One region of the Rhizobium sp. FG113 genome, then DNA from elsewhere that is predicted to be linked to it. Evidence: predicted binding sites of a transcription regulator. Region 1 holds the regulator's gene; the other holds the start of a gene.
The links. The regulator LexA, encoded in region 1, represses DNA repair genes until DNA is damaged. The targets are predictions, from matches to a motif close to TGTTCNNNNTGTGTTCNG.
Positions count from the first base shown of each region.

Region 1 (5,780 bases):
TGGTCCACATACACGCATTCTCGAAACGCATTACCCTTGACCAGAAGACTACCGGGCAGAGATTAACCGTCCGTTGACTATGAACGTGGCGCAACAAAAAACCCGCGCCGGTTGGGGCGCGGGTTCCAAATGCTTGATTTCAGCCAAATTCCTGAATTCGGGCGATTAGCCGCGAAGGATCGAACGGCCGGCGTACTGCGCCTGTGGGCCGAGGCCTTCTTCGATGCGGATCAGCTGGTTGTACTTGGCAAGACGATCCGAGCGCGACAGCGAGCCGGTCTTGATCTGACCGCAGTTGGTCGCGACAGCGAGATCGGCGATCGTGGAATCTTCGGTTTCGCCAGAACGGTGCGACATGACGGCGGTGTAGGCTGCCTTGTGCGCGGTGTTGACGGCGTCGAGCGTTTCCGTCAGCGAACCGATCTGGTTGACCTTGACGAGGATCGAGTTGGCGACGCCCATCTTGATACCGTCGCGCAGGCGAGCCGAGTTGGTGACGAAGAGATCGTCGCCAACCAGCTGAACCTTCTTGCCGGCCAGATCCGTCAGAGCCTTCCAGCCATCCCAGTCGTCTTCAGCCATGCCGTCTTCGATCGAGATGATCGGGTACTGGGCAGCGAGCTGTGCCAGGTATTCAGCCATTGCGCCCGGCTCCAGCGTGCGGCCTTCGCCTTCGAGAACGTACTTGCCGTCCTTGAAGAATTCGGTCGAGGCGCAGTCGAGGCCGAGATGGATGTCTTCGCCAGGCTTGTAGCCGGCTTTCTCGATCGACTTCATGATGAAGTCGAGGGCTTCAGGAGCGCTCTTCAGGCCCGGTGCGAAGCCGCCTTCGTCGCCGACGTTGGTGTTGTGACCCTGGGCCGCGAGTTCCTTGCGGAGCGTGTGGAAGACTTCCGAGCCCATGCGAACGGCTTCGCGGATGGAATCAGCGCCAACCGGCAGGATCATGAATTCCTGGAAGTCGATCGGGTTGTCGGCATGCGCTCCGCCGTTGATGATGTTCATCATCGGAACCGGCAGCAGGTGAGCGGAAGCGCCACCAACGTAACGGTAGAGCGGCAGGCCGGCAGCTTCGGCGGCAGCCTTGGCGACAGCGAGCGAAACGCCGAGGATGGCGTTGGCGCCGAGGCGCGACTTGTTCGGCGTGCCGTCCAGTTCGATCATGATGTTGTCGATCTGGATCTGGTTTTCAGCGTCGATACCGCCGATGGCGTCGAAGATTTCCGTGTTGGCGGCTTCGACGGCCTTTTCGACACCCTTGCCGAGATAACGCTTGCCACCATCGCGGAGTTCGACGGCTTCATGAGCGCCGGTCGACGCGCCCGATGGAACGGCGGCGCGGCCCATGCTGCCATCTTCGAGATAGACATCGACTTCGACGGTGGGGTTACCACGGCTGTCGAGAATCTCGCGGGCGATAATATCGGTAATAGCGGTCATCGGCTCTTCTCTGCTTGAGGGGTGGATAAATCGTTTGAAATTCGTCTTTAATCGAAGATGCGCAAATTACAATGCCAGTTTGGGGCCGTTTTGCGCATGCTTCGCCGCTTTATTCCTCGTGGCCTAATACACGAACGTGTCAGTCTTTTGAACGTCAGCCCTTGGCGATGGCGTCGAAGGCCAGAAGCTTCTCCAGCAGGCGCGGCATGTCCTTGAGATAGACCATGTTCGGACCATCCGACGGCGCGTTATCGGGATCTTCGTGCGTCTCGACGAACACACCGGCGACACCGACGGCAACAGCGGCACGCGCCAGCGTTTCCACGAATTCGCGCTGGCCGCCACTGGAGCCACCCTGCCCGCCCGGCTGCTGCACCGAGTGGGTCGCATCGAACACGACAGGGGCACCCATGGCTTCCATGATCGGCAGCGAGCGCATGTCGGAGACCAGCGTGTTATAGCCGAAGGAAGCGCCGCGTTCGCACAGCATGATGTTCGGGTTGCCGCTGGCATTCAGCTTGGCCAGCACGTTCTTCATGTCCCAAGGCGCCAGGAACTGGCCCTTCTTGACGTTGATGGCACGGCCGGTCTTTGCGGCGGCGACCAGCAGGTCCGTCTGCCGGCTAAGGAAGGCCGGAATTTGCAGCACGTCGACGACAGTGGCGACTTCGGCGCACTGCTCCTCGGTGTGGATGTCGGTGAGAACGGGGAAACCGTATTCCTTCTTGAGATCGGCGAACACTTCAAGCGCCGTTTCAAGCCCGATGCCGCGCTGGGCCGACAGCGAGGTGCGGTTGGCCTTGTCGAAGGAGGACTTGTAGACAAGGCCGATACCGAGCTTGTCGCAGAGCTCCTTCAGCGTGCCGGCGATCATGAAGGCATGGTCGCGGCTTTCCATCTGACAGGGGCCGGCGATCAGCGACAGCTTGCCGGTGTTGGAAAACACCACACGGCCGGCGCCTTCGCCAACGGCCACTTCGGAATTGGTTTCAGTCATCGTTTCTCCTCGAAGGCGAAGAGCGCGCCCTGGCCGGGTGCTGCCTTCACCAGAATTCGATTGTTCTTGCGTGTATAGGTGATCCCGTTAGCAGCCAAATGCGCCTCTGTCACGGCGAGATCGGCAACGGAAAAGACAATCGCCGCGCCGCGCAGGCCGCGATCGGCCTTGGGCTCGGCGAGATCGTAGTAAGCGTTCAGACCATCCGGCGAAAGGATATTAATGCGGGCGTTGCCGGCATCCAGGCTGACGCCGAATGCCTCCTCGCGGAACGCCTGCGCATCCGACGCCAGCTGCAACAGCGGCGCGAACGCCTTGGGATCGGACGACGAGAGCACGATCGACAGGATACCCAACACACCGTTTGCGTGCTTTTCCAAGGCCTTGCGGTCGCTGGGCAGCGGGTTGACGCGCTGGCAGGCGAAGAGGAAGAAATCGGGTGCGCGCAGATCGGCCGCGAAAGCCAGGCGGAACGCCGCGGTCGCTTCAGAACCATCCGGCATCTTCATCTGCCGGGCGAACTGCAGCATCTCGCCGCCGCTCATGCCATCGTCGATGAAGCGGGTGTGATCGCTATCGGCATCCGGCGTGCCGAAAACGATCGCCGACAGGCCGTCGTCGCCGCAGCGGAAGCGAAAGGCGCGGTCGCGAGCGGTGAAAACGTTGCCGTCACCGATGGCCGCCTCGTATGTCTCCAGGCTGGTGATGCCGAGCGGCTCGATATAGGTTTTGTCGGCGAAGAAGACGCAGGCATTCTCGGTGCCAAAAGGGTGCCGCGCATCGGCGGCGACGGTGAAGCCCAGCTTGCCCAGGCGCTCGCGCGCCATCTCGATGTTGACGACCGGCAGCACCACGTGGTCCAGGGGATGGGGGTCACTCATCGGCAAATCCTCCCGAAATCGGCAGAGATGTGCGCTGGCTTTCGCCACAATGCAAGAGGCCGGCGCGGTTAAATCGAATGAAGTGCAAAATCGCGACGATTCCGAGCCAAGTTTTACGAAAATTTAGGCACTTGCGGAACACATATGGAACATATAGTGTCCGTTCTGGCTTTGTTTCACGACTCTGGGGTTCATTTCGATGCTGACACGCAAGCAACAAGAACTGCTTCTGTTCATTCATGAGCGGATGAAAGAGTCGGGCGTTCCGCCATCCTTCGATGAAATGAAGGATGCACTCGATCTCGCATCAAAATCCGGCATTCACCGGCTGATCACCGCGCTGGAAGAGCGCGGCTTCATTCGCCGGCTGCCGAACCGAGCGCGCGCGCTTGAGGTCATCAAGCTGCCGGAAGCCTATAATCCGAGCCTGCAGCCGCGACGCGGCTTCTCGCCGAGCGTCATTGAAGGCAGCCTCGGCAAGCCGCAGCCGGTGGCCGCAGCCCCTGCCCCGAAGGCCGCGCCGAGCGCCGACAACGGCAACTCAGCGTCCGTTCCCGTCATGGGCCGCATCGCCGCCGGTGTGCCGATCTCGGCGATCCAGAACAACACCCACGACATCACCGTCCCCGCCGACATGCTCGGCTCCGGCGAGCACTACGCGCTCGAGGTCAAGGGCGACTCGATGATCGAAGCCGGCATTTTCGACGGCGACACCGTCATCATCCGCAACGGCAACACCGCCAACCCCGGCGATATCGTTGTGGCGCTTGTCGATGACGAGGAAGCGACGCTGAAGCGCTTCCGCCGCAAGGGCGCCTCGATCGCGCTGGAAGCCGCGAACCCGGCTTACGAAACGCGTATTTTCGGGCCCGACCGCGTCAAGGTTCAGGGCAAGCTCGTCGGGCTTATTCGCCGGTATCACTGAGTGGTGACGTCACTAGTTGGTGACGGATCATCGCTGAAGCTGTCGTTGCGCCAGTCATAGGCGCGATGACGCATCCAGGGACGACCGAGGCTTTCATAAGCGGTTTTGACGACAGGCGCCCCCTGCTCGTCGATGCGGATTTCGACGGCGCCTGATCGCCTGAGGGTTTCGCCGGTCAATAGCATTGCGCCGGAACGGCATGTCGCCTGGCGCAGACGGACAGGCGTGATGACGATATCGGCCACATCGCAGGCGGGACCGAGATAGGCGGCGTTTTCGAGCGTTGCGATGATGTAGCCGCTGTCGAGCGATGTTACGCACCAGGCCGTCTTGAGGCACTGAAAAGCGCTGTCATTTGTGGACGCTGCGGCATCGCGCATCATGGCGCGGGCTTCGCCTTGTTGTTTCAGTGTCAGCCTTGGTCGTGGCTCTCCCCTCTTCGGGATGGGCAAGGCCTCGCCTTCAAGCATGTCAGGCGGCTTGTGTTCTTCGATCGCGAGCGCGCGTTGCCATTGCCCGAAGATGAAGTCGGGCGGGCGTTCGCGGTTGCTGGCGAGACTGTCGCCTGTAACTGCTGCCACGAGGCTTCCGTCCTCGGAGACGACCAGCTCAGGCGCAGATGCCGCAGGCAGCAGAACAACGACGAGCGTTGCAAGCGCGGCCCCCACAGCACCGATCCATCGCAGCCGTGTCCGCATCAGCCCCCAGACTAGGAAGCCGAGCACGGCGATCGCGAAATACCACTGCGGTATCCGCCCGATATCGACACTGCCGCCCCAGCCGGAAACCATCTTGGCGATGTCGATCACCAGATCCAGCCCGAAGCCCGCGACGGTCCATAGTGGCGCGTCCAGACCAAAGGGCGTCGCTAACATCGCGAGCATTCCGAAAGGCATGACGATGAAGGAGATGACGGGCATGGCGAGCAGGTTGGCGGGAAGGCCGTAGCCGCTCAACCTGTGAAAATGCTCGATCGAAAACAGCGCCGTCGAGAAACCGCCGATCATCGAGGTCAGCGCGATGCCGCCGAAGAAGCGAAGCGTGACCATGACCGGCTTTATCGCGGGATGCGTGAGAAGAACGCTTTCGCGAGGCCGCCTCCTGGTCCAGACAGCAAAGCCCGCGACCAGCGCCAGTGTCGCGGCGTAGGACATCTGGAAGCTGGGACCGAGCACCTCCGATGGGGACATCAGTATGATCAGCAGCGCCGAGAGCGCGATGTTGCGCAGGCTGATCGAGGGGCGATCGAACAGCACCGCGACAAGCATGATCGCCATCATGATGAAGGCGCGCTCGGCCGAGACCGCGAAGCCTGAGATCATGTAATAGGCCGTCAACGCCAGAAGCGCGCTGCCGGCGGCGAACTTCTTGGTCGGATAGGCCTGCGCGAAGCCAGGAAACAGTCCAAAGAACAGCCGCAGCCCGACAAAGCAGATGCCGGCTGACAGGGCCATGTTGAGGCCTGATATCGCCACGATATGGGCGAGGCCGGATTGGCGCAGCGCCTCCGTCGTCTCGTTGGAGATGGCACGTCTCT
Region 1 is NZ_JBMDKV010000003.1:202,133-207,912, reverse strand. Features, by position in the region: gene ACODTZ_RS11245 (FtsB family cell division protein) at 1-10, opposite strand, end outside; gene eno (phosphopyruvate hydratase) at 166-1,440, opposite strand; gene kdsA (3-deoxy-8-phosphooctulonate synthase) at 1,595-2,437, opposite strand; gene ACODTZ_RS11230 (VOC family protein) at 2,434-3,318, opposite strand; gene lexA (transcriptional repressor LexA) at 3,518-4,243, shown strand; gene ACODTZ_RS11220 (ComEC/Rec2 family competence protein) at 4,237-5,780, opposite strand, start outside.

Region 2 (5,780 bases), on a different contig from region 1:
AGATACCACTCGCCTGGATGATCGCCGAGACCCGAAGCACCGGCCTCATCTACAACGAGGACGCCGTCAAGGAACTCGTTCATGGCGACAACCCGACGAAGAGCTATGTCCGGCCGGCCCCAACGGCACCGCTGCACGACTCCATGAACTGGGCGTGGAAGCTGCTCGAATATGTGCCGAGGCGGGTGCCGATCACCTCCTGGCGCAAGCGCGGCGACACGACGCGCATCTACCTGCCGCTGGCCGACCACCGCTTTATCCCCGACGGCGCCTCGTTGCACCAATCGGTGATCGACCGACTGTCGTCTACGGCAGCACCGCCCTACGCCCCGCCGAACCTGCCGCTACGCTTCGAGACGGAGCCCTGGAGCAACGACGGCCCGCCACCATCAGAAGATTCGGAGGTCGTTCCGATCACTCCGGCCGCTTGAAATAGGCCTCGAGCCGGTAGCCGTCAGGATCGATGACGAAGGCAGCATAGTAGAACTGGCTGTAATCCGGCCGCACGCCCGGCGCACCATTGTCGGTTCCGCCATTGGCAAGCCCGGCCGCGTAAAACGCATCGACGGACTCCTCCGACGGAGCCACGAAGCAGAAATGCAGCCCCGATTCCATATCGGGCGCCACCGGCCGCGCCACCTCGCCGACCCAGAGCCCCACCCGATCAGCGCCATAGCCGCTGACATTGCCGAAGTTCGTCAGCCGCTCATAGCCGAGCGGCGCCAGCGCGGCATCGTAGAACGCCTGCGACTTCTCAAGGCTCTTCACACCAATCGACACATGATCGAACATAAACGGTCTCCAGATTGCTTCATCGGCAACGCTACAACATTCGCGCCGAAGCGCCATGGCAATTCGCAAGGCGAGCGATCGTCAGGCCGCCATCCCGGCCATCAGCTCGCGCACCCGCACCATATCGGCCCGAAACAGCGCCATCTCCTCCGCCTTCAGCCGCTCGTCGGGAATGCGCAGCAGATAGGACGGATGGACGGTGACGAACAGTGTTCGCTCTTTCCCCATCCTGATCGGCTGCCCCCTGATATCGGACAGCTTGTGCTTCGTATCCGTCAGCGCCGTCAGCGCGGTCGCGCCCATGGCGACGATCAGCTTCGGCTTGATGAGTTCGATCTCCAGGTTGAGCCACCAGCGGCAATGCGTGACCTCGCCCATGTTCGGCCGCTGGTGGATGCGGCGCTTGCCGCGCGGCTCGTATTTGAAGTGCTTCACCGCATTGGTGACATAGACCGACTGCCGGTCGATCCCGGCGTCGCCGACCACCTGATCGAACACCTTGCCCGCCGGCCCCACAAACGGCCGCCCGGCGAGATCCTCCTGATCTCCGGGCTGCTCCCCGACGAACATCACGTTCGCATCTTCAGGCCCCTCGCCGAACACAGTCTGCGTCGCCTTTTCATGCAACGGACAGCGCATGCAGACGACCGCCTCCTCACGCAGCGACGCCAGCGTGCCCACGGGCGCCCTCGGCGTTGCGGGCACGCGGCGCGCGGCCTCCTGCAACCGGTCGTGAAACGGCAGCGGCTCGCTCGCCTGGCGTTTGGCCATCTCCAGAACCTTGCTTTCCGCATCGGCGATCATGCCGGGAATGAGATCGGCCTCGGGCAGGTTCTTCCAGTATTTCTTCGGCATCTCCGCCTGCATCGCCTTCACCTTGAGGCGCGCCGGATTGAAGATATTGGCGTAATAGGTCCGCCACAGCTGATCGGCCGGGTCGGTGAGATCGGGCTTCTCACACGGATCATGGCTGACGGTCAGCTTCTCGCCGTCCCAGGCAGCCGACCCCTTGGGCGTCGCGATCACCCAGTCCATGTCGTTGAACCGCTTCTGGAAAAACGGCGCCTTGCGGGCGACGATGTGATGATCCGGCTCGAACCAGGCGAGAAACTTCCGCCGCCCGTTAAGCGATATCCCCGATCCCACCTCCTTGAACCGCACGAAGGCGGTCATCTTGTGGGCGTCGCGGCGCACGCTCTTGTCCATCGCCCGCGCCCGCGCCACGTCCTCGTCCGAGGCGACGTCGAGCAATGACCGATCACTTTGCAGCCGCCAGAGCAGCCGGTAGAGCAGATAGAAACGCATCGGATCGCTATGGCAGATCACCGCCTCCGCAAGCCCGATAAAAGCGGGCGGTACCGTCAGCGGCTTGGAAGCATCGAGCGTCGGCAGTTTCGACGACACTTCAGGGGCCGCAAACAGATCCGTCTCGCGATACCGCTCCCGCCAGTCGATCTCTTCGGGCGCAACACCGGATGCAGCCAACCGCCGCGCCTCGTCGCGCCACTCGGCCAATTCCCCCCGGCCCTCCAGCAACACGGTAATCATCACAGCAACGACAGTTGTTCCGGCTTCGGCTCGAACATCGCCCTCAGATCCGGCCGGTCAATCAGCCGGCGCGGCGACCAGCCCTCGGCCGAGATGAACGCCTGCACCTTCTTGATCGACACGCCGAGCCGCGTCAGATCCTCGATCCGGAGCTTTCTGAAACGACGCGCCGACAGGATCGATTTCACCGTCTTCGTCCCCAGTCCCGGCACCCTCAGCAGCGTCTCGCGCGGCGCCCTGTTGATATCGACCGGAAAATCGTTGCGATTGCCGAGCGCCCAGGCGAGTTTCGGGTCGAGATTGAGGTCGAGCATGCCGCCCTCCTGCGAGGACGTAATCTCGTCGATCCCGAAGCCATAGAAGCGATAGAGCCAGTCGGCTTGGTAGAGCCGGTGTTCGCGCATCAAGGGCGGCTTGATCAGCGGCAGGTTTTTCGACGAGTCGGGAATAGGGCTGAAGGCCGAGTAGTAGACGCGCCGCAGCCCATAGCTTCCGTAAAGCTGCGCGCTGGTCCCGAGAATGGTCGCGTCATTGGCGCCGTCGGCCCCAACGATCATCTGCGTGCTCTGCCCGCCCGGCACGAAGCGCTTGCGCCGCTTGGTCTGCAGCGTCGGCTCGGACGCGGCCTCGATCTTCAGTCTCAGATCGCCCATCGAGCGGCGAATGCTGGCCGGTTTCTTTTCCGGCGCCAGCTGAGCGATGCCGCGGTCGGTCGGCAGCTCGATATTGAGCGACAGACGGTCGGCATAGAGCCCGGCTTCCTCGATCAGATGCGGCGAGGCCTCTGGAATGGATTTCAGGTGGATGTAGCCCCGGAAATTATGCGTGGTGCGAAGCTCGCGCACGATCCGCACCATCTCCTCCATCGTGTGGTCGGAGGAGCGGATGATCCCCGACGACAAAAAGAGCCCCTCGATATAGTTGCGCCGATAGAACTCCAGCGTCAGCCAGATAACCTCTTCCGGCGTGAACCGCGCCCGCTCTACATTGCTGGACGAGCGGTTGATGCAATAGGCGCAGTCGTAGATGCAGAAATTGGTGAGCAGGATCTTCAGCAGCGATATGCATCGTCCATCCGGCGCATAGGCATGGCAGATGCCGGCACCTTCAGTCGAACCAAGCCCGCCGCTCTTGCCGGAATCGCGCTTAGTCGTTCCGCTGGAGGCGCAGGAGGCGTCATATTTGGCCGCGTCCGAGAGGATGGCCAACCGCTCTTCGAGTGACTTCTTCATGTCTGTGTTCACTATATGTTCCATCGCTAACAGTCAAGAAAAGCCGCTTCCAATTGATGTTTTTCAAGTTTGACGCGAAAAGCCATGAGGGGTTGCAAGTCGCTTCATCGAATTCTCTGGAAATCGACGGAGGCAATCTGCTATAAACGAAGCAGATAGAGTTTTTGCATGGTTCCGAAGTTCCCCTTCGGGACCTGTTTTCTTTTGTGTCTCTGCCTAGCCGACACAAAGACTGAAGGACAAGAAAATGGTTGATAAGGTACCGATGACGCAGGGTGGTTTCGTCAAGCTGCAGGAAGAACTGCGCTGGCGTCAGCAGGAAGAACGCCCGCGAATCATCGAGGCGATTGCCGAGGCCCGCGCACACGGCGACCTCTCGGAAAACGCCGAGTACCATGCCGCCAAGGAAGCACAGAGCCACAACGAAGGCCGCATCGGCGAGCTCGAGGATCTGACGGCGCGCGCCGAGGTCATCGACCTCTCCAAGATGTCCGGCAGCACGATCAAGTTCGGCGCCAAGGTGAAGCTCGTCGATGAGGACACCGAGGAAGAAAAGACCTACCAGATCGTCGGCGACCAGGAAGCCGACGTGAAGGCCGGCCGCATCTCCATCTCCTCCCCGATCGCCCGCGCGCTGATCGGCAAGGAAGTCGGCGATTCCATCGAAGTCAACGCGCCCGGCGGCTCCAAGGCTTACGAAGTTCTGGCCATCACCTGGGGCTGAGGACATTGGCGGATCGCGGCCGATCGCACCTCGTCGATATCGCTGACGTCGAAATCATAGCGCCGAACTTCAAGAAGCGTCTATCAGGCGTCACCTCGACGATCATCCAGCTTATCCCGGTCCAGCGGGCGCTCGGTCAGAAGATCGCGGCGCTCGGGCCCGGCCTGCCGGCATCGATCCCTCACATCCGCTTCCGCGATCTCTCAAAATTGTGGCGCGCACCTTCGACCCGGCCATTCCGCGTCTGGCATGCCCGCCGCAACATCGAGATGCTCCCTGCCCTGATCATGCGAGACATCCTGCGCATGAAGCTGAAGATCGTCTTCACTTCCGCTTCGCAGCGCAAGCACAGCGGCTGGACGAAGTTTCTTGTCTCGAAGATGGACGCGGTGATCGCGACCTCGGGCAAGACGGCGAACTATCTGGAAGTCCCGAGCACCGTCATCCTGCACGGCATCGACACCGCCCGCTTCTCGCCGCCCTTGGATAAGGCGCAAGCCAAGCGCGAATGCGGCCTCGATCCGGACAAGAAGATCGCCGGCTGCTTCGGCCGCGTCCGCCACCAGAAGGGCACCGACCTCTTCGTCGATACCATGCTGCGGCTTCTCCCCGATCATCCCGAGTGGAGCGCCATCATCGCCGGCCGCGCCACGGCCCAGCATGTCGAGTTCGAGAACGGCCTGAAGGCCAAGGTCGCCGCCGCCGGCCTCTCCGACCGCATCCTCTTCGTCGGCGAGCACACCAATATCAACGACTGGTACCGCGCGCTCGATCTCTTCGTCGCGCCGCAGCGCTGGGAAGGTTTTGGCCTGACCCCGCTCGAAGCGATGGCCACAGGCGTCCCCGTCGTCGCAACCGACGTCGGCGCTTTTCCCGAAATCGTCACGACAGGCGATAACGGCGCAGGCCTGCTGATCGCCCGCGACGATCTCGATGCGATGGCAAACGCCGTTTCGGAACTCATGGCTGATGAAATCAGCCTGGCACGGCTCGCCGCCAATGCCCAGACGCATGTCATGGAAAACTTCCGCATCGAAGGCGAGGCCACGAAGCTGAAGGCCGTCTACGACAGCCTCGGCTGAGACGAAGTCAGACTTCGGTCAATCCAAGCTTCTTGATCTGGCGGATCGTCAGCATGGTGCGCACGGTGTCGACATGCTCGTTGGCGGTCAACACCTCGATGACGAAGTCTTGGAACCGCGTCAGGTTTTCAGCCACGCAATGCAGCAGGAAGTCGCTGTCGCCCGAAACCATCCAGGCCTGGCGCACCAGCGGCCACTGCGTCGTCGCCGCGGCAAACGCCTTGAGATTGGCTTCCGACTGGTGCTTCAGCCCGACCATGCAGAAGGCGACGAGATCGAAGCCCAGCTTCGGGCTGTTCAGCATCGCGTGGTAGCCTTCGATGACGCCGGACTCTTCCAGCTTGCGCACACGCCGAAGGCAGGGCGGCGCCGAGATGCCGACCCGGTCGGCGAGCTCGACGT
Region 2 is NZ_JBMDKV010000005.1:181,014-186,793, forward strand. Features, by position in the region: gene ACODTZ_RS15655 (T6SS phospholipase effector Tle1-like catalytic domain-containing protein) at 1-431, shown strand, start outside; gene ACODTZ_RS15660 (VOC family protein) at 415-792, opposite strand; gene ACODTZ_RS15665 (UdgX family uracil-DNA binding protein) at 874-2,340, opposite strand; gene ACODTZ_RS15670 (putative DNA modification/repair radical SAM protein) at 2,340-3,572, opposite strand; gene greA (transcription elongation factor GreA) at 3,820-4,296, shown strand; gene ACODTZ_RS15680 (glycosyltransferase family 4 protein) at 4,302-5,378, shown strand; gene ACODTZ_RS15685 (Lrp/AsnC family transcriptional regulator) at 5,386-5,780, opposite strand, start outside.
Region 2: ACODTZ_RS15670 (putative DNA modification/repair radical SAM protein) is a predicted target of LexA. The motif match lies at 3,578-3,595, and genes of this name have one in related genera.